4 regions of the Jeotgalicoccus sp. ATCC 8456 genome follow, and region 1 is predicted to be linked to each of the others. Evidence: riboswitches for the same ligand, from Rfam matches in the RefSeq annotation. Region 1 holds a riboswitch; each other region holds the start of a gene.
The links. Region 1 has a riboswitch for S-adenosylmethionine ahead of metK (methionine adenosyltransferase). Riboswitches for the same ligand answer to the same signal wherever they lie in the genome.
Positions count from the first base shown of each region.

Region 2: it holds a riboswitch for S-adenosylmethionine, as region 1 does, so the genes downstream of both, JEM45_RS02855 (methionine ABC transporter ATP-binding protein) here and metK (methionine adenosyltransferase) in region 1, are expected to answer to the same signal.
Region 3: it holds a riboswitch for S-adenosylmethionine, as region 1 does, so the genes downstream of both, JEM45_RS04985 (methionine ABC transporter ATP-binding protein) here and metK (methionine adenosyltransferase) in region 1, are expected to answer to the same signal.
Region 4: it holds a riboswitch for S-adenosylmethionine, as region 1 does, so the genes downstream of both, JEM45_RS06125 (5-methyltetrahydropteroyltriglutamate--homocysteine S-methyltransferase) here and metK (methionine adenosyltransferase) in region 1, are expected to answer to the same signal.

Region 1 covers NZ_CP066224.1:78,863-86,572, forward strand. Annotated here, with positions in the region: gene menE (o-succinylbenzoate--CoA ligase) at 1-1,301, shown strand, start outside; gene yidD (membrane protein insertion efficiency factor YidD) at 1,291-1,530, opposite strand; gene ytkD (RNA deprotection pyrophosphohydrolase) at 1,605-2,063, shown strand; gene pckA (phosphoenolpyruvate carboxykinase (ATP)) at 2,120-3,694, opposite strand; SAM riboswitch class I at 3,905-4,007, shown strand; gene metK (methionine adenosyltransferase) at 4,103-5,287, shown strand; gene JEM45_RS00585 (nuclease-related domain-containing protein) at 5,316-6,224, shown strand; gene JEM45_RS00590 (NAD-dependent succinate-semialdehyde dehydrogenase) at 6,300-7,679, shown strand.
Region 2 covers NZ_CP066224.1:522,907-530,616, reverse strand. Annotated here, with positions in the region: gene chrA (chromate efflux transporter) at 1-280, opposite strand, end outside; gene JEM45_RS02865 (putative RNA methyltransferase) at 397-1,251, shown strand; gene JEM45_RS02860 (SprT-like domain-containing protein) at 1,568-2,068, shown strand; SAM riboswitch class I at 2,105-2,207, shown strand; gene JEM45_RS02855 (methionine ABC transporter ATP-binding protein) at 2,266-3,279, shown strand; gene JEM45_RS02850 (methionine ABC transporter permease) at 3,332-3,931, shown strand; gene JEM45_RS02845 (MetQ/NlpA family ABC transporter substrate-binding protein) at 3,931-4,737, shown strand; gene JEM45_RS02840 (aminotransferase class I/II-fold pyridoxal phosphate-dependent enzyme) at 4,737-5,885, shown strand; gene mreC (rod shape-determining protein MreC) at 5,957-6,805, shown strand; gene mreD (rod shape-determining protein MreD) at 6,809-7,327, shown strand; ribosomal protein L21 leader region at 7,369-7,439, shown strand; gene rplU (50S ribosomal protein L21) at 7,451-7,710, shown strand, end outside.
Region 3 covers NZ_CP066224.1:986,017-993,726, forward strand. Annotated here, with positions in the region: gene JEM45_RS04975 (MetQ/NlpA family ABC transporter substrate-binding protein) at 61-900, opposite strand; gene JEM45_RS04980 (methionine ABC transporter permease) at 939-1,631, opposite strand; gene JEM45_RS04985 (methionine ABC transporter ATP-binding protein) at 1,628-2,650, opposite strand; SAM riboswitch class I at 2,732-2,830, opposite strand; gene JEM45_RS04990 (thioredoxin family protein) at 2,871-3,185, opposite strand; gene JEM45_RS04995 (toprim domain-containing protein) at 3,136-3,543, opposite strand; gene gcvH (glycine cleavage system protein GcvH) at 3,637-4,017, opposite strand; gene JEM45_RS05005 (Spx/MgsR family RNA polymerase-binding regulatory protein) at 4,084-4,440, opposite strand; gene aroD (type I 3-dehydroquinate dehydratase) at 4,641-5,360, opposite strand; gene JEM45_RS05015 (hypothetical protein) at 5,489-6,049, shown strand; gene JEM45_RS05020 (Ohr family peroxiredoxin) at 6,211-6,621, opposite strand; gene JEM45_RS05025 (CsbD family protein) at 6,696-6,896, opposite strand; gene JEM45_RS05030 (SLC13 family permease) at 6,966-7,710, opposite strand, start outside.
Region 4 covers NZ_CP066224.1:1,193,594-1,201,303, forward strand. Annotated here, with positions in the region: gene JEM45_RS06105 (Dps family protein) at 1-452, opposite strand, end outside; gene JEM45_RS06110 (Cof-type HAD-IIB family hydrolase) at 667-1,446, opposite strand; gene JEM45_RS06115 (hypothetical protein) at 1,464-1,874, opposite strand; gene JEM45_RS10920 (ribonuclease H1 domain-containing protein) at 1,883-2,476, opposite strand; gene JEM45_RS06125 (5-methyltetrahydropteroyltriglutamate--homocysteine S-methyltransferase) at 2,536-3,621, opposite strand; SAM riboswitch class I at 3,713-3,818, opposite strand; gene JEM45_RS06130 (MFS transporter) at 3,977-5,152, shown strand; gene JEM45_RS06135 (MsnO8 family LLM class oxidoreductase) at 5,315-6,271, opposite strand; gene JEM45_RS06140 (DUF3219 family protein) at 6,273-6,554, opposite strand; gene JEM45_RS06145 (hypothetical protein) at 6,643-7,137, opposite strand; gene JEM45_RS06150 (metal ABC transporter solute-binding protein, Zn/Mn family) at 7,199-7,710, opposite strand, start outside.

The sequences.
Region 1 (7,710 bases):
AGTTGTCGACTCACCTAGAAACTTTAAATCAAAAAAGAGTCGGGCTTTTAATCGATAACTCTTTGGACTCAGTGATTCTAATACATGGTCTAATGTTACATGGTGTAGAAATGGTATTATTAAATACACGTTTAACTGGTCATGAAATTAGATCACAGCTTGATGATGTCGTTGTTGATACAGTCATTACGACAATTCAAGCTGAGATACCCGATACTAAAATAATTCATTTTGATGAGCTGTATGACTTGCCATCAGCAACTGCAATGGTGAATCAACCAGATGCGGATGATATATTATCCATTATGTTTACTTCAGGTACCACAGGGCGTTCAAAAGCGGTCCCACAAACCTATGGAAATCACCAGGCATCACATAATAATTGCCAGAATGAAATGAATTATAATGAAGACAGTGTATGGATGATGGTCAATCCAATTTTTCATATTTCAGGATTGTCAGTTATGTTTAGAACTGTAATGAGTCAAAGTACTTTAATTTTAGTTAATAAATTTGACCCTGAATCTGTGTGGTCAATCTTAGAAAATGAAAAAGTTAGCCATACTTCAATGGTTCCTGCGATGCTAAAACGCTTATTAAAATTTAAAGGTAAACACTGCCTTGAAGGCATACTGTTAGGTGGGGCGAGTACAACACCTAAATTGTTAAAAACAGCAATCGACCAAGGATTACCTGTCTATAATTCATTTGGTATGACTGAAACTTGCTCTCAGATTGTTCAAATATCCTCCAATGACAAAAACATTCTAAATGGTACAGTGGGGAATATTCATACTACTGCGACTAAAATCAAGCTAGATGAATCAACCCATGAACTCCTAATTAAAGGAGACTCTGTCGTTAAAGAATACTTAAATGCAGATATGAATCATACAGATGGATATTTCAATACAGGAGACGTCGCGAGTATTGACGATGACGGATACATTTATATTCTTGATCGTCGTAATGATTTAATTATTAGTGGTGGCGAGAACATTTATCCGAAAGAAATAGAAGATGTTGTCTATATGCTTGATGAAGTGAATCGCTGTGTGGTTATTAAAAAAGATGATGACGAGTGGGGGCAGGTTCCCGTTTTACTTTTAGAAGAACCTGTAGATAAGCCCCGTCTATTAAATCATCTTTATGAGCATTTAGCGAAGTATAAAATTCCAAGAGAAATACACTATGTTGATGAGATTAAATTAACATCAACTGGAAAGATATCTAGAACAATTAATAGAAATATGTTTCTAGACCTAGATGAAAAGGTATTGAAAGATGATACTAAGATTTAGATTTTTTCTTCTTTGTATTTACTGGTACCGGATCGAACCCACCTTCATGGAAGGGATGACATTTAAGAATACGCCTTGTTGCTAAGTACGACCCTTTGATTGCGCCATGTTCATTTATAGCATCGATTGCATAATTTGAACAAGTCGGGTAAAAACGACAAGTTGGCGGTGACATGGGGGAAATATTTTTTTGATAGAAATGAACTGCTCTGATTAGAATTTTTTTCATTAGTCAATCACCTTTTAATAGTAGTACAGTTATTGTAGGCCGATAATACGTAGACTGCAAGGGGAGGAGTTTAAATGAAAACATTTAAAGACTTTAAAGGACGCGATGTTACCTTAAAATATGAGTATGTCGATCAGACAGATCATGTGCTAATTATTCCTAAACTTAATAATCAGTTTCTGTTGACGCATCATAAAGAAAGAGGATTAGAATTTCCCGGTGGTAAAGTTGAACAAGGAGAATCACTTGTTGAAGCAGCTCAAAGAGAGCTGTATGAAGAAACAGGTGGTTTGGTAGTAAACTTACATTTCGTTGGAACATACACAGTAAATGACGGTGAAGATACCTTTAGTAAAGCCGCATTCTGTTGTAACATAGAACGCTTGGATGGACTACAAGATTATCAGGAAACACTAGGACCTAAGTTAGTCACACAAATAGAAGATATTGATGATGAAGATAAAAGCGAATTGTTAAAAGATGAATGTATTCTTCATCTATATAATGAAGTAAGAGAACATGGTTGTCAGTAAAATAAACGGACCCAACAAAGAATAATTGTTGGGTCCGTTTTGTATCTAATTATTGTTTAAAATCCGCCTTTAGCTGCAATTTCTGCAGATTCTTCACCGAATTTTTTGAAGTTCTCAATGAATTGATCTTTAAGTGCTTGTGCTTTTTCATTATAAGCATCTTTTGATTCCCAAGTATTAGCAGGCGCTAAAATTTCTTCAGGAACACCTGTGACAGCAGTAGGGATAGATAATCCGAAGACATCATCTTTAACAAATTCACCAAGTTCTAATTCACCGCTGATTGCACGTCTAACCATAGAACGAGTGTGTTTGAGATCCATACGTTTACCAACGCCGTACTCTCCGCCAGTCCATCCTGTGTTAACCAGGTAGACGTTAACATCATGCTTATCAATTAAGTCACCTAGCATATTTGCATATACTGTTGCATGTAATGGTAGGAACGGTGAACCGAAACATGTTGAGAATACTGGTTGTGGAGACGTGACACCACGTTCTGTACCTGCAAGTTTCGATGTAAATCCACTCAAGAAGTGATACATTGCTTGGTCTTTAGATAACTTAGAGATAGGTGGTAATACACCAAATGCGTCTGCAGTTAGGAAGACAATTGTTTTCGGGTGACCTGCAACTGATGGAATACGTGCGTTATCGATATGATTAAGTGGGTAAGCGGCACGTGTGTTTTCAGTTAATGCATCATCATCATAATCGGGATTACCTTCTTCATCAATAACAACATTTTCTAAAACAGAGCCAAATTTGATTGCTTCAAAAATTTCGGGCTCTTTTTCTTTTGATAGGTTGATTGTTTTAGCATAGCAACCACCTTCAATATTGAATACACCATCTTCATTCCAGCCGTGCTCATCATCACCGATTAAATCACGTTCAGGATCTGCAGAGAGCGTCGTCTTACCTGTACCAGATAGACCGAAGAATAGTGCAACATCCTTGTTCTCACCGACATTTGCACTACAGTGCATACTCATTACACCTTGTTCAGGTAATAAGAAGTTCATGATAGAGAAGATGGATTTCTTCATTTCTCCACCGTACTCAGTACCACCAATAAGAATAATTTTCTTCTCTAAGGAAACGAGTACAAATACTTCTGATTTTGTACCATCTACAGCAGGATCTGCTTTAAAAGTTGGTGCAGAGACAATTGTAAATTCAGCGTCGATTGCTAATGCTTCTTCCTTAGTCTCAGGACGAATAAACATAGTTTTAGCAAACATGTTGTGCCAACTAAATTCATTAACAACTTGTAGTTTTAGTTGAGTCTGAGGATCAGCACCAGCATAGCCATTAAAAACAAATAACTCTTCTTTTTCATTTAAGTATGTAGTCACTTTTTCAAACAAATTGTCGAATATTTCTTCAGAAATCGGTTGGTTAACTTCTCCCCAATCGACTTTATTTTCAGATACGCTATCTTTTACGACAAAACGATCTTTAGGGCTACGGCCTGTATATTCACCAGTTTGAGCACGCAGGGCACCAGTGTTTGTTAATGTAGCTTCACCACGTCGTAAAGAAGCCTCTACTAGTTCACTGTTTGATAGTTGTTTGTGTGTTGAGGATTTAGCGACTAAGTCCTCGATTAAACTCTTGTGATTAACCATGATTCGCCTCCAAAAATATTTGAATTAAAACGCATTATTTAGAAATTAGTATAACACATTACTTTTTACGATAACACTATAATAAGAGTACATCTATAAGTAATGATGCACATTTCTAATTTAAGAAATAAATTTAACTTATTATATTAGTTTGATTTGGTCTAAATCTTGATTATCACATATCAATATTGTAATATATAGCTAAGTTATCTCTTATCAAGAGGTGGTGGAGGGATCAAACCCTGTGAAGCCAGAGCAACCTCCTTTTCAAGAAAGGTGCTAAAGAATGCAGAGTAATTCTGAGCGATAAGGGAAAAGGGCGAGCCTTTTTCTCTATATTTATGTGGAGAATAAGGCTTTATTTTTTGCTTTAGGAGATAGCTAATTTAGCTATAAAGGAGAATTTTAATGTCAGAAAGAAAGTTATTTACATCAGAGTCAGTCACAGAGGGACACCCAGACAAAATTGCAGATCAGATTTCTGATGCGATTTTGGATGCGATTTTAGAAGGTGACCCATATGCGAGAGTGGCATGTGAAACTGTAGTTAATACAGGACTTGCTTTAATTGTAGGGGAAATCAGTACTGAGACTTATGTAGATATTCCTAAGACAGTTCGTGAAACTGTTAAGGAAATAGGCTACGTGGATGCTAAGTATGGTTTTGATTATAAGACGATGTCAGTATTAACTGGTATTGATGAACAGTCAGAAGATATCGCGGTTGGTGTTAACAATGCTTTTGAAACGAGAGAATCACAAGGGGTTTCAACTGGTGCAGGTGACCAAGGTTTAATGTTCGGATTTGCAACGAACGAAACGAAAGAGTTTATGCCTTTACCAATTGCACTTGCTCACAAAATTTCAAGACGTCTAACAGAAGTAAGAAAAGATAAGACGATTTCTTACTTAAGACCAGACGGTAAGTCCCAAGTGACAGTTGAATATGATGAAGCGGGTCAGCCGCTCCGTGTAGATACGATTGTTATCTCAACCCAACATCATGAGAACATACCTGCTTCTGAAATATATGATGATTTATTAGAGCATGTGATTAAAGCAGTTGTACCTGAACATCTTTTAGATGATGAAACTAAATACTTCATCAATCCAACAGGTCGTTTTGTAATCGGTGGCCCACAAGGGGATGCTGGCTTAACGGGTCGTAAAATTATAGTGGATACTTACGGCGGATATGCACGTCATGGTGGTGGTGCATTCTCTGGAAAGGATCCAACAAAAGTGGACCGTTCAGCAGCTTACGCAGCCCGTTATATTGCTAAAAATATTGTAGCGAGTGGTATTGCTGATAAGTGTGAAATCCAATTAGCATATGCAATTGGTGTATCTCAACCAGTATCTATCTCTGTTGATACATTTAAAACGGGACAATATGATGAAAATAAAATTGTTGAAGTCATTAGAGCGCTGTTTGATTTGTCACCAGATGGAATAATAGATATGTTAAACTTAAGAAAGCCAATTTATAAACAGACTGCAAGCTATGGCCATTTTGGGCGTTCGGACATTGACTTACCTTGGGAAAGATTAGATAAGGTCGATGCGCTTAAAGAATTATTAAGAAATCGCTAGGTGAGCACTGTTGGAAAGTAGGAATGTTATGAACACGGAAATCTTTACTAATCCCATTTTTATTGCGATTGCTGTCGTTCTTCTTATAGTAGTAATCTGGTTTTTAGTTTATTACTTTAAACATCGCAATCAAGCGAAAGTTGTTGAAAACAATCACGCTAAGGAAAAAGAATCTTTAGTACAGAAGTACGAAAGTGAACATGAAGCAGAAAGACTTGAGCACAAAAAAGAATTATCGAATTTAAATGAGAAGTATTATAATGATACGACTTTACTCGATAACAAATTATCAAGTTTACATCAGTTCTCAGTAGACAAAGGTGAATATTTAACAGACTTAGCTTTGATTCAGTTAAAAGATAAGTTGGTCAAAGATGAGAAAATCCGCGAATCCGATATGATTATCTTATCTAATGTATTCCTACCTTCACGAAATTATACGAATACACGTAAAATCGACCATTTAGTTTTAACACGTACAGGTATCTACTTGATTGATTCTAAGTATTGGAGTGGACACATTTTACATGGTGTGAATGAAGCACAATTTGAAACAGTGCCTTATGTAGAATCATTCTTCGACTTACTCGATCTAGATAAGAAACGAGAACAAACATTAATCTTCGAAAAGGCAGATCAGAAAAACGTATCTGTTAATCATTATAATGGTGTCATCGATGAGACGAAGATTACTGCAGAGAAGCTTAAAAACAAGTTGAAATTACAATACGATATCGTACCGATTATATATTTTAATCCTAAAGATAATGGTAACTATTCAATTACAAACTACTCAGAAGATCCATCAATCCGTGTAATTGTCGGCCAAGAAGACCTAGAAGCATTCTTCTTGAAATATGTTTTCCATGGCAGATTCCAATACACGGTTAAAGACTTAGATGAAATTGCAGATGCAATTTTAGAACAGAGCCTGTGATCTTAAATTTTGTAAATTGAAAATAATCGTCCTATAATTATTTATAGGACGATTTTATTTTTGGAGGGAAAAACAATGTCAGAAGAAATTATTGTAATTAATCCCGCAACAAGAGAAGAAATTGGGAAAGTGCAGAAAGATAGTCAAGATGATATAGAAAAGAAAATAGACTTAGCAGATGAGACTTTTAAATCATTTAAGAAACTCACTGCCTATGAAAGAGCCGATTTACTTTTTAAATGGGCTGACAAAATTGATAAAAATAAAGAAGAAATTGCAGAACTTGTAACGAAAGAAGGCGGAAAACCGCTAACTGAAGCGCTGGGTGAAGTCGACTATGCAAACAGTTATATTAGATATTACGCAGAAGAAGCTAAACGTATATATGGACGTACAGTACCTTCTTCAAAAGAAAACAACCGTATCGTTGTTACGCGCCATCCGATTGGTGTCGTTGCGGCAATCACACCATGGAACTTCCCAGTTGCAATGATGGCCAGAAAAGCGGCTCCAGCAGTAGCAGCGGGAAATACCTTTATTGTAAAACCGGCTAGTGCGACACCATTATCCGCAATGAAATTTATTGATTTAGCATTAGAAGCAGGTTTTGACAAAGGTGTAATACAGTACGTCAATGCCTCTGGTAAAGATGCTGGTGAGATATTTACAAAATCTGATAAGATTATGAAACTCACATTTACAGGCTCAACAGCAGTAGGTAAAAAACTAATGAGTGACGCATCTGTAACTGTTAAAAATGTAACGATGGAGCTAGGAGGACATGCACCATTAATTGTTCATAAGGATGCAGATATTGACAAAGCTGTAGAAGGTACGATTGCCTCCAAATTCAGGAACTCGGGACAGACTTGTGTCTGTGCAAATAGACTGTATGTTCACGAAGATGTTCTAGAAGAATACACAGAAAAACTTACAGCAAAAGTTAAAGAGTTAAAAATGGGTAATGGTATGGAAGACGGAGTAAAAATTGGGCCTTTAATTGATGAAGATGGCTATGATAAGGTCATGAATCAATTAGAAGATGCGATCAGTAAAGGTGCGAAAGTTGAAACTGGTGGACAAGGTAATAAAGAAGCAGGTTACTTCATAGAACCCACAGTCCTTTCTAATGTCAGCGATGACATGTTGTGTATGAAAGAGGAAACTTTTGGACCACTTGCCCCGATCCAAAGCTACAGTAACTTAGATGAGGCAGTGGCCAAGGCAAATGGTACAGAATTTGGTTTAGCTGCATATTACTTCACTGAAAACTATGCGACGGGTGTGTATTTAACAGATGTCTTAGATTTCGGGGTGCTCGGTTGGAATAACGGTGCACCTAGTGCTGCAAATATTCCATTTGGTGGCCTAAAAGAAAGTGGCGTCGGTAGAGAAGGTGCAATTGAAGGTTTAGAACCTTACACTGAAACAAAAGTGACCTCAATTAATTTGTAAAATATAGTAAAAGGAACGGATCTTAGTAAAA
Region 2 (7,710 bases), 440 kb from region 1:
CAATGACTGAAGGTAAGGTGAATCCTAAAAATGAGATGATACCACCTAAAACGCCACCGCGCATCACACCGACGCCGATACCCACTTGACTGGATGCAGGACCAGGTAAAAATTGAGAAAGTGCGACAAGATCAGCATAGCTCTTTTCGTCCATCCACTTTTTACGCTCGACATACTCGGTATGGAAGTAACCAAGGTGAGCAGAGGGTCCACCAAAAGAAGTTAAGCCTAATCTTGTGGATACTAAATATATTTCAAGTAATAGCATGAATCGCTTCATTTAATCCTCCATTAAAACTTGTTTATGTGTAGAATACCATTTAAAGTTATTGAGTACTATAGAAATTCATATTCTTTTACAATTCATAATGTAATAGAAATAAAGTAGGTGAATTAATGAAAAAGAGAGAAATTGCAGCCCTTGGTTTTCAGAAATTAGAATCGAATCTACAGTGTCCGATTTGTAGTGCTGATTTAAATGTCGTCGATTCAAATCGTTTAGTGTGTGTAAATCGTCATAGTTATGACTTAGCAAAACAAGGCTATGTCAACATGTTGCAAAAACAAGTATCATCGATGTATGATCAAGACTTATTTGATGCGAGGTATAATATTATATTAGTTCATAATCTTTACAAAATAATTCATCAAAAAATTGCTGATATAATTAATGCACTTCCAAATGAAAACCACCTTATTTTTGATGCAGGTTCTGGTGAAGGTTCACATTTAAGTTCAATTATAAAACTAGTTGATAAAGATAACACTCATGGTGTTGGATTAGATATCTCAAAAGATGGCGTTTTACTCGCGAGTAAAAACTATAGTCATGAAAACTGGGTGGTCGGTGATTTAAGACATACACCGTTTAAAGAGAGTAGTATAGATGTTATTTTAAGCTACTTATCTCCTGCGAATTATGAAGAATTTCATCGTATATTAAAGCCGAACGGCATACTGATTAAAGTTATTCCTGGTAGCAAGTACTTAAAAGAAATTAGAGAGGCCTTAGCCGGTGATAGTCAAGAATATGAGAATACGGATACCTTGGAATTATTGAGAAATAAAGTAGATGTTATTTCCGAAGAGAGAATCACATATGAAGTTGAACTGGATGATTCTGCTTTAAAAGACTTAATCAAGATGACCCCGCTCGGTTGGCATGTAATTCAGCAAGAGGTTAGAGATTTTACTGAAACAAGCAGTAAAATAATTACTGTAGATTTACACATTATTCAAGCGCAATTTTGAAATAACTGTCATTGTAATCTTATCAAACTGCGTTATAATACTGTTTATAGGCTAATACTTGAAACATTCGGGCATATATTACAAAGACATTACAAACTTAATTATTTCACATTTAGGCTTGAAATAAGCCAAAGATTAAAATATAATGAAAATATATTAAGAAATACATAACAGAACGACCTATTAATTTATAGCTATATTTCATATTATTAGCTCAATCGTTCTTTGATAGTGCCTTTGGCCTAGATATCATATTATATTATTTATCTGTTAGGGAGACTTCGAGTCTCTCTTTTTTTATGACTATTTATAAGTAGTGGTGAGTAAGGTGGACGAAAAAGAATTATTAAAATATGCGGTAACATTCTCAAAAAAGTTTTTTAATGTGGATTTTAATATTCCGCTAAGAATCTCAAATAGAATGACAGCCAAACTGGGCGCTTTTGTAATTAAGACGAGATACAACAGGGTTATTAACGAAGAGATTGTCATGTCGAAATCCTTTATCGACAATAATCCGAGGCACGTAATTCTTGATGTCCTACACCATGAATGTGTGCATTTTTGTCTATATCGAATAAATAAACCTTACCGAGATCAAGATGATTATTTTAAGAATACACTCAAGAAGCTCAATATTTCATTAACAAGAACCTATAGATACAAAGGCATTTTACATCATTATCAATGTATGCACTGTAATTATAAATTTACTAAACGTATGAAGGGCTATGAGAAGCGGTATGTCTGTGTACGTTGTCATTCGAGATTTGCTTATCTCGGTCAAAGTAATGAGTCGCCTTATATTGACTTTTAGAATTAAATCCTATAGTATTACTCTAAATTGAATATGAAATTATCAAGAGAGATGGAGGGTCGGGCCCTATGAAGTCTCAGCAGCGGGCTTATTTAAGTACTGTGCTAAATCCTGCAGGCATCGGCTTGAAAGATAATCAAACATCGCCATTTGTCTACATGATGAATGGTTTTTTTATTTTAAAGAGGAGGTAGATCATGAGCATAAAATTGGAGAGCGTTTCAAAAACCTATCAATTAAAAGGTCGTAAGGTTGAAGCATTAAAAGAAACATCATTAGAAATTAAATCAGGTGAGATTTTTGGTTTAATCGGATATTCAGGTGCAGGTAAATCTACTCTTGTTAGACTAATCAACTTATTAGAACAACCAACAACGGGTTCTGTAACAGTTGCTGGTGAAGATTTAACAAAGCTCACTAAGCATGAACTCAGACAGAAACGACAGAAAATTGGCATGATATTTCAGCAGTTTAACCTCATTGAATCTAAGACCGTTTATGAAAATATTGAGTTTGTCTTAAAAGCTTCAAAATTTGATAAAAAGAACAGAACAGCCCGTATCAAAGAACTATTGGAACTGGTTGGTCTTGGAGACAAGGCTGAAATTAAATCATCAAATTTAAGTGGAGGGCAAAAGCAAAGAGTCGGTATTGCTCGTGCACTTGCAAATGATCCTGACATTTTGCTTTGTGATGAAGCAACAAGTGCCTTAGATCCAGACACGACTAAGAGTATTCTTAAATTATTGAATCGAATCAATAAGGATTTAGGTATTACGATTATCGTTATTACTCATGAAATGGAAGTCATCAAAGAGATTGCAGACCGGGTCGGTGTAATGTCTAAAGGCGAAATTTTAGAAATAGGTCATACTTACGATGTCTTTAGTCATCCTAAGCATGAAATTACTAAAGACTTTGTTCAAGAAATTTATAATTTTGAAGTCCCTAATCAGTTTAAGGCAACGCGTGAGAATCAAGTGATTACAATACAGTTTCTCAGTGAAAATGCAGAGGAAAATTATCTCAACAAACTCTACCGTAATTTTGATTTAAACATAAGCATCTTAAATGGACGTATTGAATACATTAAGGATCAACCACTTGGTTTTTTAATGTTCCAAGTGACTGGTAAAGAAGAAGAAATTAATAGACTGAAAAGTCATATTGACCAGACGAACGGCATAGAAAGGGTGGGTTACATTGGATAGTTTCAGTCAGTTATGGCCAATTTTATATAAAGCATTACTTGAGACCGTACAAATGGTTTCTATTTCAATATTTTTTGCAGTGTTATTAGGCTTACCACTTGGTATCCTTTTATATATTACACAGCATCCACTCCTTTTTAGAATTAAACCTTTAAACAGTGTTCTTGGATGGGTGATGAATATTATACGGTCATTCCCTTTCATTATCTTAATCGTTGCGATAATGCCTTTTGCAACTTGGTTAGTCAATGATTCACATGGGCCAGTATTTGCAAGTGTGGCCTTATCAATAGCTGCAGTACCACTATTTGCCCGACTCGTTGAATCTAGTTTCAACGGTGTTAAGGACGGAGTGATTGAAGCGTGTATTGCTGGTGGCGCTTCAATTTTCTTAATCGTTACGGATGTTTTGTTACCAGAAGCGAAAAAGAGTATTACCCAAGCGATTACGCTAACAATTATTTCAATTATTGCTTTCTCAGCGACTGCAGGCGTTGTCGGTGGTGGTGGTGTAGGTGACCTAGCCATACGATACGGTTATTACCGTTATGACACATTAACGATGATTGTGACAGTGGTTGTCTTAATCATTATCGTACAAATTGTTCAGTGGGTCGGCGACCGACTTGCAAACAGAGCGGAGGATAAGTAATGAGAGGTATTATAACATTTTTAATTGGTACACTTTTTGTCATCGTTCTAACAACAGTTTTACTCCATGAGGATGAAGGTGAAGTGATTACTATTGGTGCATCTAGTGGACCATTTGCTGATATGGCCACATACGCATTAAAGCCTGTACTAGAACAAGAAGGTTATTCAGTTGAAGTCATTGAGTACAGTGATTATATTCAACCGAATAATGCATTAGCCAATGGTGATATTGATGCTAACCTCTTTCAAAATGTACTCTTCATGGATAGTTATAATGAAGAAAATAATACAGAATTAAAAAATATCATTCAAGTACCAACTGCGCCTATGGGGCTATACAGTGGGACATTCGACAGCATAGACAGTATTACATCAGGAAGTGAAGTGGCTCTGCCTTTAGACCCTGTTAACGCTTCACGCGGTTTCTTAACTTTACAAGATGCTGGGCTCATAACAATTAGTGAAGATGCTGACATGTTTGCCATCGAAGAAGCAGACATTATCGATAACAAGAAAAACTTAGAATTTATCTTCCAAGATGCTGGCCAACTGCCTAGAAGTGTCGATCAGATTGGTCTGTCTCTTGTGCCAGGAAACTTTGCGCTTGCGAGTAATATGAAGTTAGAAGATGCCTTGTCACTAGAGAATATGAACGAATATTTTAGAAATCAAATCGTGATTAACGGTGAAGATGCCGGAAGCAAAATGGAAGAAGACCTTATCAATGCTGTAGAATCTGAAGAATTTAATGAAGTCATTGATGCAGATTTCCAAGGTTTCGATAAACCAGAGGAGGATGAATAATGGCGAGTGATTTATTGAATAGTTTAAGTCCGAGCTACTTTTCTAGCATGATGAACAAAAAATTAGAAACAGGGGAAAAACCACTCTTAAATCTAGCAGTGGGTATCCCTGATGGTTTGACACCAAAAGTTATTACCGATGCTGTCAAGGTAGCGATTGATAAGGAAGAAAACCAAAAATATGGTTCTTTTCGTGGGAAAGAAGAATTAAAAATCAGTATTAAAAATTTTTACAAGAGAACTTATGATGTCGATTTAAATGATGAGAATATCGCAATTTTATTTGGTACAAAAAACGGCTTGGTTAATTTCCCACTTGCACATTTAAATCCTGGCTCTGGAATTATGTTGCCAAACCCAGGATATGCCGATTACATTACAGCTGTTGAATTAGCGGGGGCAAAGGCCATCGATATGCCTTTACTTGAAGAAAATAATTATTTACCAGATTTCGATGCCCTTGAAAGAGAACTTAAAGAGACGGATTTAATTTATTTAAACTATCCTTCTAATCCAGTCGGTGCAGTTGCAACAAAAGAATTTTTCGACGAAACAATTGAACGCTTTAAAGGTACGAATACACAAATCCTTCATGATTTCGCCTATGCAGCATTTGGTTTTAACGAACAACATCCGAGCATATTAACGAGTGATAAAAATCTTGAACAATCCATTGAAGTCTACTCACTGTCAAAAGGATTTAATATGTCAGGTTATCGTATAGGATTTGCTGTCGGCAATAAGGACATGATTGAAAGCATTAATAGATTCCAAGATCATACAAATGCTGGTGTCTTTGGTGTCACTCAGGATGCAGCAGTGGCAGCCTTAGATCATGCAGATGAACTGATACCAAAACAAAATGAAATCTTTAACAAGAGAAAGACATATATTAATGAAGCTTTAAGGTCATTAAATATTCCAATTCAACATATCGACGGGGGTATCTTTGGTTGGATTAAAGTACCGGACGGATTTACAGGTGAAACATTCGTTGAGTATTTATTAAAGGAACAGTCGATTTTGACTACGCCGGGTATTCCATTCGGTAGCCGAGGGACGAATTATATTAGAATATCTTTAGCCGTAGAGAATTCGATATTACAAACTTTTGTCGACAGGCTAAAAGAGATTAAAAATCTCTGGTAAGTTTAGTGCTAGTCCCTTATTAAATGTGTTATTATTTATTTCAGATATATTTTATTGGGGGCGGACGGAGAGTGACTAAGTTTTTTAATAGAAACCGCTTGCTCATCGTACTATTTGGGATCATTGTTTTGATTGCCTTAATAGGGTTTTCATTAACAGACCGTAGTACGACGACAAAAGCTGAACAATTTACTGGCGATGCGGTCGCAACTACACAAGAAACCGTTAATGCACCATTTGGTTTTATCGGCAATATATTTTCAAATTTTTTTAATATGTTTGGTGCAGTTGAAGAGAATGAAGAATTAAAAAAACAACTAGATATGTTACCGCAACTACAGGCGGATAATGAGCGGTTAACTGAAGAGAACCAAAAGCTTCAAGAAGCCCTAGACGTTAGTTCTAATATGGATTATGAAACAATTAATGCAAATGTCATTTCAAGATCTCCTGACCAGTGGTTAAACTCTTTTACTATCGATAAGGGTGAGAAGGATGGTCTAAAAGAAGGTATGGCTGTATCAACTTCTAAGGGATTGATTGGTATTGTTAATAGGGTGAACGGTGGTTCAGCCTTTGTAGAGATTATTTCATCCAATGCGTCTCAAAATAACCTATCTGTAGAGGTCAAACATGGTGACGAGACAGTTTATGGTAACATTAGAAATTTTAATACAGAGAAAAATGTTTTAGTTATCGAAAACATTAAAAATCAGGTAACGATAGAACAAGGTGATGAGGTCTATACTTCTGGATTAACAGGTTCTTTACCTGAAGGGATTGTGATCGGTAAGGTAGTAGAAGTAGAAAATGATGAGTATGGTCTGAGTCAAAATGCTTATGTCCAAATGAACAGCGACTTAAATGACGTGGATACGGTGTTTGTTTTAAAACGAGATCCTGAATCATTGGAGGACTAAATCATGCAGATGATTGTCATCTTCATCTTGGGAATTATACTCATGTACATCGATATGACATTTACAGCTTTTAGTCCCATGATGTTGTTTGGTGTTGAGGTATACTTTGTACCTAAGTTCTTATTTATGTATATTTTACTTCTCACTATTTATGCGGGACCAAAAGTAAGCATGTTTTTCGCGCTACTGTTCGGCGTCATGCTCGATGTCTATATCGGTTCGATTTATGGGATCTATAGTTTTGGGTTTATTGCTTTTGTTATATTCATGCAAACAGCATTTCGCGTATTTTACCGTGACTTTGTAGCTATGGCTTTTGTTGTATTGCTGAATTCGTTTTTCTTTGATTTATATCAGTATCTTATCTATCGTATTTTAGAATTTATTTCTATGCCATTCTTTGATTATATTGCCTTAAGAGCAATACCGAGTGTATTGGTTAATGCGATTATGTTTACAATTATATATGTCTTAGCCATACAAACAGCAAAAGTGAGAAAAGAATTACGTAGTAACAATTGACATGGTGGTACAAAATTTGTATAATACAGTAGTTGATGAAAAGTGAACATCAACCGCTCATATATAGGTCTAAGCGGGAAACCCACCTATAATGGCGTGTCTTAAAAAATAGGAGGTGTAAGTATGTTTGCAATCATCGAAACAGGTGGAAAACAAGTAAAAGTTGAAGAAGGACAATCAATCTTCGTTGAAAAAATCAACGCTGAAGAAGGTGCTTCATTCACATTTGACAAAGTACTTTTTGTTGGTGGAGACAGTGTTAAAGTTGGTGCCCCAACAGTTGAAGGTGCTACTGTTGAAGCAACGGTTGAAAAACACGGTCGCGGCAAGAAAATCAACATTATCAAGTTCAAACGTAGAAAGAACTATAGCCGTAAGCAAGG
Region 3 (7,710 bases), 910 kb from region 1:
TATTAACATAGTTCATTAAAAACCTCACTCGACTTGAAAGTCGAGTGAGGTTTTTCTTACTTATTCTGATGGAATAATATTACCACTGTACTCTTCATCAATATATTGCTTGATTTCATCTGATTGTAGGACTTCGATTAATCTTTGTAGTTCTGGACGTTCTTCATCTCCAGATCTAACAGCAACTAGGTTGGCATAAGGTGATTCTCCGTCTTCAACTGCGATTGAATCTTCAACTGGATTCAATCCAGCATCAATTGCGAAGTTTGCATTAATAATAACAGCAGGTGCTTCATTATTTTCATACATATTAACTAAAAGCTCAGGTGCTGTATTGTTATCAAAGTTAAAGTCGTGAGGATTTTCAGTAATATCATCAAATGTTGCGTCTTGAATTTCAACGCCTTCTTCGATTTCTACTAAGCCAGCGTTAACGAAGAATGAAAGGAAACGTCCTTCTTCTGCAGGATTATTAGATACTAAGATAGTAGAGCCGTCTGGGATGTCTTCAAGTGAATCATAGTCATTTGAGAATACTGCCATAGGTTCGATATGGACATTACCGATGCTAGTTAGGTCATAGCCATGTGATTCAATTTCACCGTCTAAGTATGGTGTATGTTGAAAGAAGTTTGCATCGACTTCTTCATCTGCTAACAAACGGTTTGGTGTTGTATAATCATTGACGATTTCTACATTCACTGTGATATCCTCTTCTTCAAGAATTTCTGCTGCTTTTTCTAAAATTTCAGCGTGTGGTGCTGGTGATGCTGCAACAGTAATTTCAGCACCTTCTCCATCACTTGATTCACCTTCTGAATCAGATTCAGAATCATTTCCACAAGCCGCTAAAACTAAAATAACTGAAAACAATGTAACGAAACTCAAAAATTTCTTCATGCAAAATCCTCTTTTCTATATAGTTTTATATTATATAATCAGCGTTTATCCACTCTTTTAGAGAAAAAGTCTCCTAAAATTTGAATGACGAAAACGATGATTAGAATTACCACAGTTGCAACAAGTGTGACGTCCGGTTGGTTTCTTGTAAAGCCAACCATATAAGCTAAGTTACCTAATCCACCAGCACCGATAACCCCTGCAACCGCAGTTGAACCAACAAGCATAATGGATGTTACCGTTATACCTGAAATTAGAGCCGGTAATGATTCTGGTATCAACACCTTCCAAATAATTGTCCAAGTGTTCGCACCCATTGATTCAGCCGCTTCTATTACACCCTTATCAATTTCTTTAAGTCCAATTTCAACTAGACGTGCATAGAAAGGTGCGGCACCGATAATCAGTGCGGGTAAGGCACCATTGGAGCCCATTACTGTACCCATGATTGCTTTTGTAAATGGCATAAGTAAAATAATTAAAATGATAAATGGAATCGCTCTAAAGAGATTGACGATGAAGGATGTCGTTCCATAAAGCGGTTTTGAGGGAACATTTTCACTCTTATTAGATAAGAACAAGATAATACCGAAAATGAGTCCAATTATAAAGGCTGCAATCGTTGCAATCACAGTCATATATATCGTTTCATAAGTCGCTTCAAATACTGCATCCCATTTCACATTTTCAAAACTAAACATATTTTTAAATTCTTCAATTACACTGTTCATCCTGCTTCAACCTCCAATGTGACATCGTGCTTCTTAAACTCATTTGAGATTGATTCAAGGGTCTCATTATCGATATCTAAGGCAATATATAAATGTCCAAATGATTCTTGATTCGTCTGTTTAATATTACCTGATAAAATATTTACATCTAAACCGTAATTTCTTATAACTTCAGAAACAATTGGAGATTTTGTTCTTGTACCTACAAAGTTTAATTTTACAATTGTTGAAGTAGGGAACGATGCTTTAAGTTCTTCAATTGCAAGTTGGTGGTCATCATCTGAAATGTCATCCTTAACAAAGCGTTTTGTTACACTTGATTGTGGATTTTGGAACAATTCAATTACTGAACCCACTTCAACGACCTTACCGTTCTCCATCACTGCTGCACGGTCACATATCTTTCTGATCACATGCATTTCGTGAGTAATCAAGACGATGGTTAGATTCATCTCTTTTGTAATATCAACAAGTAAATCTAAAACTTCATCAGTTGTTTCTGGATCTAAGGCACTAGTTGCTTCATCACATAGTAATACTTCAGGCTTGTTCGATAAGGCTCTAGCAATACCGACACGTTGTTTTTGTCCACCTGATAGCTCACTTGGGTAATTATGTGCTCTACCTTCTAGTCCAACAAGTTTAATTAATTCATCAACGCGTGCCTGGCGTTCCTTTTTTGGTACACCTGCAATTTCCATTGGAAAACTAATATTTTCTGCGACTGTTCTTGACCACAGTAAGTTGAAATGTTGGAAAATCATAGACACTTTCTGGCGTTTATTTCGAAGATCACCTTTGGACATTTTACTGATGTCATCTCCACTGACAATCACGTCACCTTCAGTTACATCTTCTAATCCATTTAACAATCTGATTAAGGTGGATTTCCCTGCACCTGAGTAGCCGATTATCCCAAATATTTCACCGTGATTAATCGATAAGTCAACTTGGTCAACTGCTGTTATATTTTGTTTCTTAGTTTTAAATATCTTAGAAACACTTTTTATATTAATCATGATACATTACCCTTTCTCATCGATCGAAAATTAAAAGACCTACTCATAATATTATGAGTAGGCCTTTTAATTTCATTATGCCTCTCATCTTTAGGATTTGTTCCTGTGATTTAGCACCTTGTCATTAAGACGGTTGCCGTGGCTTCTTAGGGCACTTCCCTCCACCACTCTTGATAAGAGTTCTATTCGATTGAGATTTATAATATCAGACTATTCTCTACTAGTCAACCAGGAATTCATCTAATACTTCATTTAAATATGGTACTGAGTGAAAAGCATAGAGTGCATTCACAAGTTGACCATTTTTAAATAACAGCAAGGCTGGTGCTGAACGTATGTGATACTTATCTATTAAGTCTTTATGGTAGTTCAAGTTAATTCTCTCGTATGAGATATCCTTCATCTCAGTGACGACTTTCAACATGGATTCTGAAATTTCACATGTCTTACACATCGTGGCATAACCAAAGATAATATAACTGTCCTTATCCTGTGTATTCTTTAATAAATCTGCTGTTGAAATTATTTCCTTCACGATAAAACTTACCTTTCATTATTAACGCATTATCTACGTAAAAACCGTGTCTTAAGAGGAGGTTAGCTAGATAGTCATGCGGGCAACGACCGACTTCTCCAAATTTTGGATCAATATAAATATGCGTGCTTTCACTTAAATGTTTTTTAAACCATTGACGAATTTTTCTTCCTTCTTTATCCGCATCGGATAATATAAAAATTTGCGAATCACCTAGCTGTTCGATAATTTCATCTAATTTGGAAATACCCATTGTTCCGAAAGTGCAAATAATTTGAGCCGGTTCTACTAACACTTCTTCTAAGCGACGTTTATCAGTCTTGCCTTCAACAATGAGTACCTTATCAGAAAGATTCATTCGTATCACCCTTAGTTTAATTTTATACAAATTCACCAGAAGTAATAAATATTTGTTTTTAAAAAACTCCGGACAAATGTCCAGAGTTTAAAATTAACCCTCGATAACTGCTTGATAACTAGCAGCATCAAGAAGATTATCAAGTTCGCTTTCATCTGAAAGTTCAACTTTCAGCATCCAAGCGCCTTCATATGGATTTTCATTTACAAGTTCAGGACTATCTTCAAGCTCTTCGTTAATCGCAACGATTGAACCTGAAACTGGAGCGATTAATTCTGAAACAGTCTTAACTGATTCAACGCTACCGAATGATTCACCTGTTGATACGTCGTCGCCTTCCTCTGGAAGCTCAACAAACACAATATCACCAAGTTCAGATTGTGCAAAATCAGTAATACCGATAGTTACAGTATTCCCTTCAACCTTTACCCATTCATGGTCCTCACTGTATTTTAGATCTTGTGGTAATGACACGCTAAAACCTCCCTTTTAACTTATCATATATATTGTTACATATTCATCATACTACAGGCAAGAAGATTAATTCAATAAAGCTTGCTCATAATTTTCTTCTTTAAAACCTAAAAGAACTTGGTTATCTAATACAACCATTGGTCGCTTGATTAACATACCGTCACTTGCAAGCAATTCAAACTTTTCGTCATCTGAAAGTTCAGGCAAGCGTTCTTTTAAATCAAGTTCTTTAAATTTGCCCCCTCTTTTATTAAAGAAATCATCTACGTTATATGAAGAACGGTCTACAATACCTTTTAGCGTATCGATTGACGGTACGTTTTCGACCATATCTATGGCAGTGAATTCTAAGTTGTTATCCTCTAAAAATTTCTTCCCCTTACGGCAAGTTGTACATTTTGAATACTCATAAAAAGTTATCATTATATCCTCCTAAAATAGAAAGTCATCTTAGGTTAATTCTACCTTAGAAATAATATTTTATACACTTAAAACACAAAATAAACCCAAAACCTTTGGGGGAGGTTTTGGGCCAGGGTTTAGGATTTAAGAAGTGTATATTATCTTCTAACCTTACTCTAACATCTAAATATTATTAGAACGTAAACTCTGTGTAAAAATTATCATAAACTCGTTAACGCTTTCCTTAGTTCACTTATATGAATTTGTCCGGGCGCCGCATCTCGGCTGATGTAACCATAAGTAAATAATGGGGCATAGTCGCCTGTTAACACGCGTGTACGCTTACCTAGCTCACCCATAGATATTCCGATGACTTTATGCCCATATTGAGCTTTAGCTGTTTTTTGAACGTCTACAACTGTATCTACATCCTCACCGTTTGTAGGGTAGAGGGCAAACTTAAACACATCCCCTTCAACTTGATTCATCTGACTAAGTAAATCCATGAGTGCATCGTAATCAAGAGTTTCTTTAAAGTTATGATAGCTCAGTAGCGTTTTAATTTGATGTGTCTTTGCAGTCTCAATAATTTCCTGCACTATTTTTTTACCCACTGACATTTCAATATCTATATAATCAATATCCATAGACTTACAAACCTCTAGTAAAAGCGCTTGATATTCAACCGTAGTTTTTGAGCCCTTGCCTCCTTCTCCAGAAGTTCGGTACGTGTAGATGATTTCTTTATCGAAAGCTTTAAACTTATCTATGATTCGTCTTACAATTGATGCGTGATCCTGTCGATTTAAAGCATCAAACACATCCCCTCGTATTTCCACTATATCAAAATCACTTAAGTGACTTTCTGCAGCTTCAATCTCTTCATTTATTGCATCAGAGTTATAACCTGAAAAAGTGACGACAATCTTAGTAGTATTCATTATTTTGCCCCTTGAATTTTATTCTATAAAAAGTTTTTAAATATCATGTTGTATTGTACTATAATTAGTATTGGTATGCAGTGATGATTTTAATACTTATATGAATACGATCAGGAGGATTTATTTAATTGAAGAAAACAATATTATACACGAGCTTAAGTGCTAGCCTTCTCTTAGCTGGCTGCAGTAGCGAAGTAGACTCAGAAACTATACAAATCGAAGAAGAATCCTCAATCGTAGATGATACAGAAGAAGATGTCGAAGAAAATACCGATAGTGCGCAACAAGAAAACGATGCTGATACAGACCTTTTAGCAATTGGTGAATCTGCAACGATTGATGACATCACACTCACCATTGATGATGCATATCTGACCGATGAGAGAAATGAAACTAACCTCATAGATGTGAGTGGTGTGCTTATTTTAGAAGTTACATATGAAAACAACTCAGAAGAAACCTTTCCGACAGGTCGAGATATCGTCGTTGAGTCTGAAGGAGAATTGATGCGAAGCTATGAGCTTGAAGACATACTATTAGAAGATTTGCCGCCAGGTGAAAGCATCAGCGGTCGTATGGCATACGGATTGGTCAACGAACCCGAAACACTTAATGCGACATTTCAGCCATTATTAAATGAGTCAGAAGAAGAAGCTGTCTTTGAAATCGACATTTCCGATGAGCATTAGGAAAGGTTTTATTGTTTCGGTGATATGTGAGCCTGTCTCGGACAACTTATCATCATTTTGACCTATTTCGGTGATAAGTAATCATATTTCGAGCAACTTATCACTGCCTCATAAATCAAAAATGCACTCTGTACAAGTACAGAGTGCATGCTTTTTGTATTCTATTCTACAACCTCAACTGATAAATCTACATCGATATTACCACGTGTTGCTTTAGAGTAAGGGCAGAAATCATGTGCTTGTTCTAAATATTTCTCAGCGTCTTCTTGAGACATATTTTTAACTTTTGCATTGATTGCAACGCTAAGTTTAACACCTTCACCGTCTTCTTCTAAACGTACTGTTAAATCGACTTCTGGCTCAGCGTCACGAACGCCACCTTTTTTAATCATTAAATCAAATGCACCGTTGAAGCATGATGCATAACCTGCAGCAAATAATTGTTCAGGGTTTACACCTTCTCCACCTTGATCTAGTGGGATAACCGGAGAATCTATTGCCTTGTCTGATGTTGTTACGTGACCTTTACGTCCACCTGTATTAACTGCACTAACTTCATATTTCACAGCCATTATATAGCCTCCTAAAAATATATTTACTTACAAAAATGAAGCCGTATTAACAACAGCTCCATTAATATATCCACTTATTTTTTGAACTTGTCTGATAGTTTGTCAATTGTATCGTTAGCTTTGTCACTAGCGTCTTCAACATATTCTTTCGCTTTACCAGCAAGCTTATCGTCTTTACCTTCTTTTTCTAATTCTTTGTCTCCAGTAGCGTTACCAACAGTTTCTTTAACGTTACCTTTAGCTTGTTCTAATTTGCTGTCTTTTTCCTCTGCCATGAAAAACACTCCTTAAATAATTAATTAGTATTATTCGTACAGTACTAAGTATTCCCGAATCATAATTTATTAAACATAATAATTAAAAAATTTTAATCCAAGATGCTGCCAATAAATATAATAAGTCATAATCATTAGTCCTACATATATCGGCATGAGTATCATACTTAATTTGAACAAATCTTTGCTAGTAAGATTATCATTTGCTCCCTCATAAAATATGAGGAGTGCTTTTGAACTAACAGGTAAAGTGACACAGAAATTTATACCAATTAAACTGATAAACACCATAGCAACGGGGTTAATATTAAATGTTTCTGCAATGATGAGTAAGACCGGTATCAGTACAGCTGCTCTCGTCGTATGGCTTGGTATTAACAGGTGAGATATTACACTAATCAATACCACAAATAAAAGGGCTATAAATACATTTATACTATCAAACTGATTGAAGCCTGCTAATAGCACCTCTTGAAAGTAAGTCGTCACTCCATATTCGACCAAAAGACTACCTAGGGTTGTCGCACCTGCAACGAAAAATATTAGGCTCCATGAAACTGAACTAAGTCCTTTTTTCCAGGTGATCAAGTTTAATTGAGGTAGCATCATAATTAAGCTCATTAAGATGGTAACATAAGCTATATCAAAACCATGTAGTGGCTCAGATAACCATAAAATTATAGTGACCACAACTAAACAAAAAGTAAGTTTCTCTTTTGTTTTAAACGGCATTTTCTCAACATCTTTTGTTTTTATCGTGTAATTAAAGTCTTTAAAATATAACCACTTAATAATGACATAAGTAATATATGAA
Region 4 (7,710 bases), 980 kb from region 1:
TCACCTAAATAAGATTTAAGCATCCAGTTGTTTTTCTCAACATCTTGAGCAATTGCAATGAACATATCTGCTGTACGATCGTCACCAGCATCTTCTGCTGTTTTAACTGATTGATTTAATTCTGCAGATAATACTTCGAAGTCTTCAGTTAACTGTTTAACCATTTGTTTAGCATCAAGACCATATTCGCCTTCTTCAATGCTAGACTCTTCAAGTGATTCTGTAAGTTTAGCAATTGGCTCTCCACCTAGAGTAAGAATTCTCTCTGCTAAATCGTCTACATATACTGCTGTTGCATCGTATAACTCTTCAAATTTAGCGTGTAGTGAGAAGAAATTAGGTCCTTTAACATACCAGTGGTAGTTGTGTAATTTAGTCCATAATACTGTGTTGTTCGCTAATTGCTTGTTTAATACTTCGATTACTGCTGTTTTTTCTGTAACTTGTGCCATTATAAAATCACCTTTCCCTTATATAATAGTATGAGTTTGCGCAACTATTTATTTAGAATCATTATTATTTATAAACTTATTATAGCAACAATAGAATAATTAATCAAGCTCTATTTAGAATTATTATAAATAAGACTTTAGAAGACTTTTCTATCTCGCTAACAATAATCAATACCCCTACTAAATTAATATAAACATTAAAAAAATGACTGATTTATATTAAACCAGCCATCTTCAAACCTTCTACTAAGCCGTTGTCGTCTACGTGACGGGTTTGATATCGACTTACTCTTTTTGCCTCATCAACAGCATTTCCCATAGCAACACTATTTTTAACTAAGCTAAGCATCTCTACATCATTCGGTCCATCTCCAAATGCATATACCTGTTCTAAGTCGACACCCATTTTCTCTATCAACATTTCTATTCCTTTAGCTTTAGAACCGCCTTTAGGTATGACATCTGTAGCAAATTCATGCCATCTTAAGAAGTAAACATCATCATAATTGTTTTCATACGCTTCTTCTTCGCCATCGGTACAAAACAACAGCGCTTGATGAATATCATTATTATGGTAGTATGCCTGATCTTCTGTCACCTCGAAGTTTAACTTCAATGATCCGATGCCACTTTGAACATGTTTATGTTCTCTCGTGCTCACTCGTAGATCGTTCTCATCACAATATGCAATTGGATGATCATTTTTATGAGCTTGTTTAGTCAGTGCATCAAGTGTTTCATTCGAAATTGGATTTTCATAGATAACCTGACCTTCGTAGACAATATATTGACCATTGTAACTAATGTATGTTTCGATACCTAACATTTCTCTTAACTCTTTAAACATAAACGGACCACGACCTGTCGCAATTGCAACAATATGACCTTGTTCTCTGAGTTGTATTACAGCATTTCTAGCATCTTCAGGCACTTCTTTAGAAGTGTTATATAAAGTTCCGTCGATATCAAAGAATATCAATTTCTTATCTGTCATAAGGCACCTCTTTTGATTTAAATAATATACATATTCGATAAAATAATCACTGCAGCAATCAGTACAAGCCAAATTGCAATCATAAACAGATTCGCCTTATCGTAAAAAGCAGTATACAAGAGAAAATCCGTCATGATATTTAAAAGTAATTGTAAGATGATTACTAAAACTAAAGCACTAAGGCCTAAAGTGATATTTCCCGAGAAATATAAGATGATTGAAGTGATATAAACTAGGGTCATTACAATGAAGAATATTCTTTCTTTTTTCACTAGATTTAACCGCATTATCTTCGCAATCGTTTCTTCTTCATCATTAAAGTATCGTCTTTCATCGAATGAAAAATGAATTCTATCTTGGTCAAAAAATGACGTTGTCGCAAATTTAATTAATAGTCCTGCAACTAAAACAAATAAAAGTATATGCATAATTTCTCCTACTGACTTACAGCTTGTTTAGCGAGTTGGTCTGCAAGATCGTTAAATTCCACACCTGTATGTGCTGCCACCTTATAGAAATGAATATTAATCTTCTTACTATATTCGTGCATCGTTTTAACATAATTTTGAGTGACAGAATTCCTCGCTCTCCACTCTTCATTATACCATTTTTCTAATCCTGCATAATCGTAGTGCACATATATATCACTATAGTCATGTTGAATCGCCCACTCTACTGCATAGAGAATACCTGCTATTTCTGCTGTTACGTTCCAAAGATTGACTTCAGGGTCGACCTCAGTCGGTTCACTCGCTTGGTGAATCACACGATCGTCCACTATAAACACCGCACCAAAGCCTGCCTTTTCACTTCTTTTGTCATAACTACCATCCACATAAGTCACAAGGGCACCTTTAGGAATATCTACTATTTCATTTTTTAAATTATCTATATAATTCTCAGCTTCTTGTCTTGTTTTAAATGATTTGAATTCTGCCCCACTATAACCTTTAACTGCTTTTTGACAGTCCGGCCAATTAGTGAAGATGCCTGTTTGATGTCCTTTACGCACTGCATAATATTTCGCCATAACGATACTCCTTTAAATATATAAAACCACTCATGATTGTACCATGAGTGGCAGTTTCCTTATAATAATTCGTCAGCAAGTGCAATGACGTAACGTAATTTTTCCCACTGTTCTTCCTCAGTTAAAACATTTCCGTGGTGTGTTGAAGAGAATCCACATTGTGGACTCAAACGAATTTGTTCTTTAGGCACATAATTGGTCGCTTCTTCAATACGCGCTTTGATCACTTCTTTATCTTCTAAATCACCACTTTTTGAAGTCAGTAAACCGAGCACAACAGCCGGGCCACCATCAGGAATTTCTTTTAGAGGCTCAAAATCGCCTGAACGATCATCGTCATACTCTAAAAAGAAACCATCAACATTTTCTTTAGCAAATAAGACAGGTGCAATCTTGGCGTATGATCCTTCAAATGCCCAAGTTGAACGGTAGTTTCCTCGACATAAGTGAGTAGTAATTACCATATCTTCTGGTTTCACTTCTAGGGCGCCATTTACAACTCTTAGAGCAAGATCTATAAGTTGTTCGCGGTTATAACCACTCTCTTGATACGGTTCTTCTTCAGTATTTAGTCTTGCAATATAAACATCATCTAACTGTAAGTATCGACAACCGACATCATAGAAGGCCAAGATGGCATCCTGGTAAGCTGCAATAATGTCATCTGTATATTCTTCAATATCCGGATAGATTTCCTTATTACGTACACCATAGTTGAAAAATTGGTTAGGTGAAGGAATCGTTTGTTTTGGAACAGCTCTGTCTCCAACGATTTCCTTAAACAGGATAAACTCTTTCACGTGTGGATGGTTTTTATCGAAAGAAATCTTACCGATGTTTCGGATATTATAGGCTTCTGTCTTCATGCCATTGAATGAGTAACCTTCTTCAGGGATATAGCCTTCAAAGCCACCAACATGTTCCATAAAGTCAGTGTGCCAAAAACGTCGGCGGAACTCGCCATCCGTAACAGCCTTGAGTCCGACTTCAATTTGCTTATCCACAACTTTTTCAATTTCTTCTGTTTCTATTTTAAATAATTCGTCCTTACTGATATTACCTGCTTCAAAGTCTTTTCTTGCTTGATGTATTCTGACAGGACGTAATAAACTTCCGACGTGATCTGCTTTAAATGGTGCTGACATGTAATAACCTCTTTCAATATTGTTTTTAAATAAATAAAATCCCCTTCTATCTTGTTTAAGATTTAAAAGAGGAGTGCTTTACATGTCCATCTTCTCATCTTTAAGTTACAAGAACTTCAAGGAATTAGCACAGTACCCCTAAGGGTCCGCTGCTGAGGTATCGACGGGCCTTTTCCCTCCACCTCTCTGGATAAGAATTTTATTTATTTAATTGAATATTATATTAGCACTAGACATAATATTCTGTCAAATAACTTATAAATCACTAAGTGAAAACACTTTCTTTATATATAATATAGACTTTGTTTTTAATGTGTAATAGTATATCTCTTATGCTTTTAGTAAGGAGGTTAATATGAAGAATCAAGCTTCAAGACAACTTGTCATTACAATTTTTATGATCGGTGCCTTTGCAGTCGGCATGACAGAGTATGTCGTTACCGGTTTATTAACTCAATTTGCTGCAGATTTAAACGTTGAAGTTTCTACAACCGGTTTACTTCTAAGTGTTTATGCACTCAGTGTTGCTGTGTTTGGTCCGGTGATTCGATTATTAACGTTGAGATTGTCTCCGAAATTACTCTTAATAATTTTAATTTCTATATTTATAGTTTCTAATATTGTTGCCGCGACCGCACCAAATTTTGAAGTACTACTATTATCGCGTTTGTTATCCGCTTCTATGCATGCGCCATTCTTCGGTGTCATGATGAGTTTAGCGATGGTAATTTCTCCACCAAATAAGAAAACCGGCGCGGTTGCCCTAGTGAATGGTGGACTCGTCATCGCAGTGATGCTCGGTGTACCATTTGGTTCATACATTGGTGCCTTGTTAGACTGGAGAATCGTCTTTTGGATCATCGTTACCCTCTGCATAATCAACTTACTTGGTCTAATATTATTTACACCAAACTATAAGACAGGTGAAGCACCGAAAATCTCTAGTGAATTGTCAGCATTAAAAGATAAGAATGTCATCATGTTAATGATTACGATTATTTTTGGATACTCAGGTGTATTTACTGCTTATACGTTTTTAGAACCTATGTTAAGAGACATTGCTGGTATGGGAGACTTTGGGGTCACTTTTAGTATGCTAATGTTTGGTACTTTTGCAGTCATTGGTAACTTTTCGTCTGGGCGAATCCAACCCGGAAAACTAACTGGCGCAGTTACTTTGGTTATTCTGTTCTTAGCCATCGTCTTATTCGGTTTAACCTTTATGTTAGAAGTTCCATATCTTGCCTACCTTGCCGCTGGACTATTTGGCTTAGGCACATTCGGAATTTCTCCAATGTTGAATTCTAAGATTATTTTTGCAGCCGTTACCGCACCCGCTTTAGCCGGAACTTTGGCCGCTTCAGTTTTCAACCTTTCAAACTCAATCGGTGCATCACTCGGTTCACTTTTATTGACTAACGGATTTTCATACCGTGAGATTACCTTCATTGCCGGTGGTATGTTAGTATTTGGCGCTTTATGCATGGTCGCCACTCACTTCATAGAAGATAAAAGCCGCTTTGAAAATTAATGTTTTATAATATCTCTATAGCTATCGGCTCTCTGTCGTGGTCACAGCGGGCCGTTATTTACTTTTCGGCTTTCTGTGATCACTACAGCGGGCCACCCGCTATCATCAACATCACAAAAAAAGCGTTGAACTCTATAAGGTTCAACGCTTTTCTTAATTATTTTACATCACTTCAGCAATTCTTTTATAACTATTAACCTTATCAGTAAAATCATGTGTAATCGTCACTATCATTAACTCATCAACACCGTAAGTTCTTTGATATGCCATCAACTTATCCCGCACAAAATCAGCATCTCCTATGATGACATTGTCACGGACCTTATTGAGCTCAGCTACTTCTTCCTCGGTCAATTCAATTGCTGAAACTTCATCAAATGAAGGTATGCCAGAAAATTCTCGCCCAGTTGATTTTAAGGCTTGATTGACTAAATAAGGTCTCGCCATTCTTTCTGCTTCCTCATACGTTCCTCCACAAAAAGCGTTGACCGTAACTATGATTTCCCCTTTATTGCTATCTGCTTTATAGGTCGATAGTACTTCGCCTGTTGACTGACCACTCATAAACTCCCCATAGCAGTAATTCAACTGATTGTCTCTTGCAAAGATCGCACTTTTTTCACTGGTACCGAGCATCCACATTTTGACTTTATGCTGGCTATCTGGCATAACCTTCAAGTTTTCTCTCTTATTCATTAACAATGCTTTTAATTCACTGACTAAGTCTGGCATCTTAAAGACATGCCCAAGATAATTATCACTTAGTGCTTCAGAGGCAACGTTATCTCCGCCCGGGGCACGACCGATACCGACGTCAATCCGATCACCATGAAGTACGAGCAGTGTATTAAAAGTTTCAGCTACTTTTAATGGTTTATAATAAGGCAGCAGTGTTGCACCGCTGCCTAGTCTAATCTCTTTAGTTATCATCCCGATTGCACCGAGCGTTACCTCCGGTGCACTTGAGGATAAACCTTTCATTCCATGGTGTTCTGCTAACCAAAACCGAGTATACCCTAATTGATCAGCAACACTTGCAAGTTTCACAGTATTACCCAGTGCTTCTTCTGCTGTCATGTGTGTTGAAATTGGTGCCTGGTCTAATATACTTATACGCATATTAATCTATGACTTTCAAAGTAATATTATACTCTCCAACATTGTCTTCTTCATACAAGTTGTCTAGAGATGTTGAGAAGTTAACAATCTTCGCTTCGAATTCTTCATTATCATTCCCTGGAATTCTTACACGAAATTGTTCTTGATACAAGTGTTTTGATAAGTAGTGATAATCTTCACTCGCCACATCGAAAACGATGTTTACAGTACCCTCTTCTTTATCTCTAACGAGTTCTTTTACATCTAAAGTTAAGTCATCGAGCATGATTATATCGTACGCCATTCTATTCCATCCTTTCAATACATTAAAAAGAATAATAACATTACAACTATTCTTTTACTATTAAAATGCATACCCTTTTCTTATAAATTTAACCTTCTTTAGTCTTATCTTCAACAGGATAATTATACTGTTTTAAACGAGAAATAAACTGCTCATGATTTAGATGAACATGATTCAATTCTCTAAGTACTTCATCTCCATTTAAAAATTTAATTACAGTGATAACATCGTTCTCTATAGTGATATTTGTAATATCTTCTTTTATCAACACGTTTTCACCACGTCTAAATTTAATAATTATCCCACTTTCTGAGATATGAAGTTGATAATACTTATCTCCTTTGTCTGCCTTGAAGATAAAACCCATGACCAGGGCAACTAATACAATAATCGCTATGATGTAGGCACGATTAAAGGCACTTTCTTCAATGTTATTGAAAGTTCTGTATGACAAATCAAAGATAATGAACAATAAGTATGCACCGAGGACAATCAAGCCAAATAAGGTAAAATTAAAGCCCTTCGGATCATAATTTTTAGGCACATCTTTTCTACTTAAATAAATCACACCGTCATCTTTCATCCTGTCACCTCATTAGAATTCTTTATTTAATATACCCGAATTCAAAGAAGTTAACAGATATTTACTCAGTCACTTTATCTAAAACTTGTAAGTTTTTCTCCATTAGTGAAATGTAGTCCTCATCATTACTTATATTTTCTTCTGTTAATACTTCCATATTGTGAATGTATTCTGGCTCTGCTCCGATTTCATCCTGAACGACTTTAGATATTTTCCCAGAACTATTTTGCTCAAATAGTACATAATTTAAATTGTTTTCCTGGGCCGTCTCACTCAATTCTTTTAGTTGTTGTTGTGAAGGCTCATCACTCATTGAATAACCAGAAACCGCTAATTGTTCCACACCATAACGCGACCAATAACCAAAGGCTGCATGTGGCACGATGATTTTAGCACTTTCTTTATCATCTAAAGTTTCACTAAACTTTTCATCCAGCTCTTCTAGTTCTGATTGAAGGTTGTTAAAATTTTCTTCATAAAGAGCCTCATGTTCTGGATTTAAAGCAATCAGTTCATCTTTAAGAATGTCTCCAACTTCAATCATTTTTAAAGGATCAATCCAGATGTGCGGGT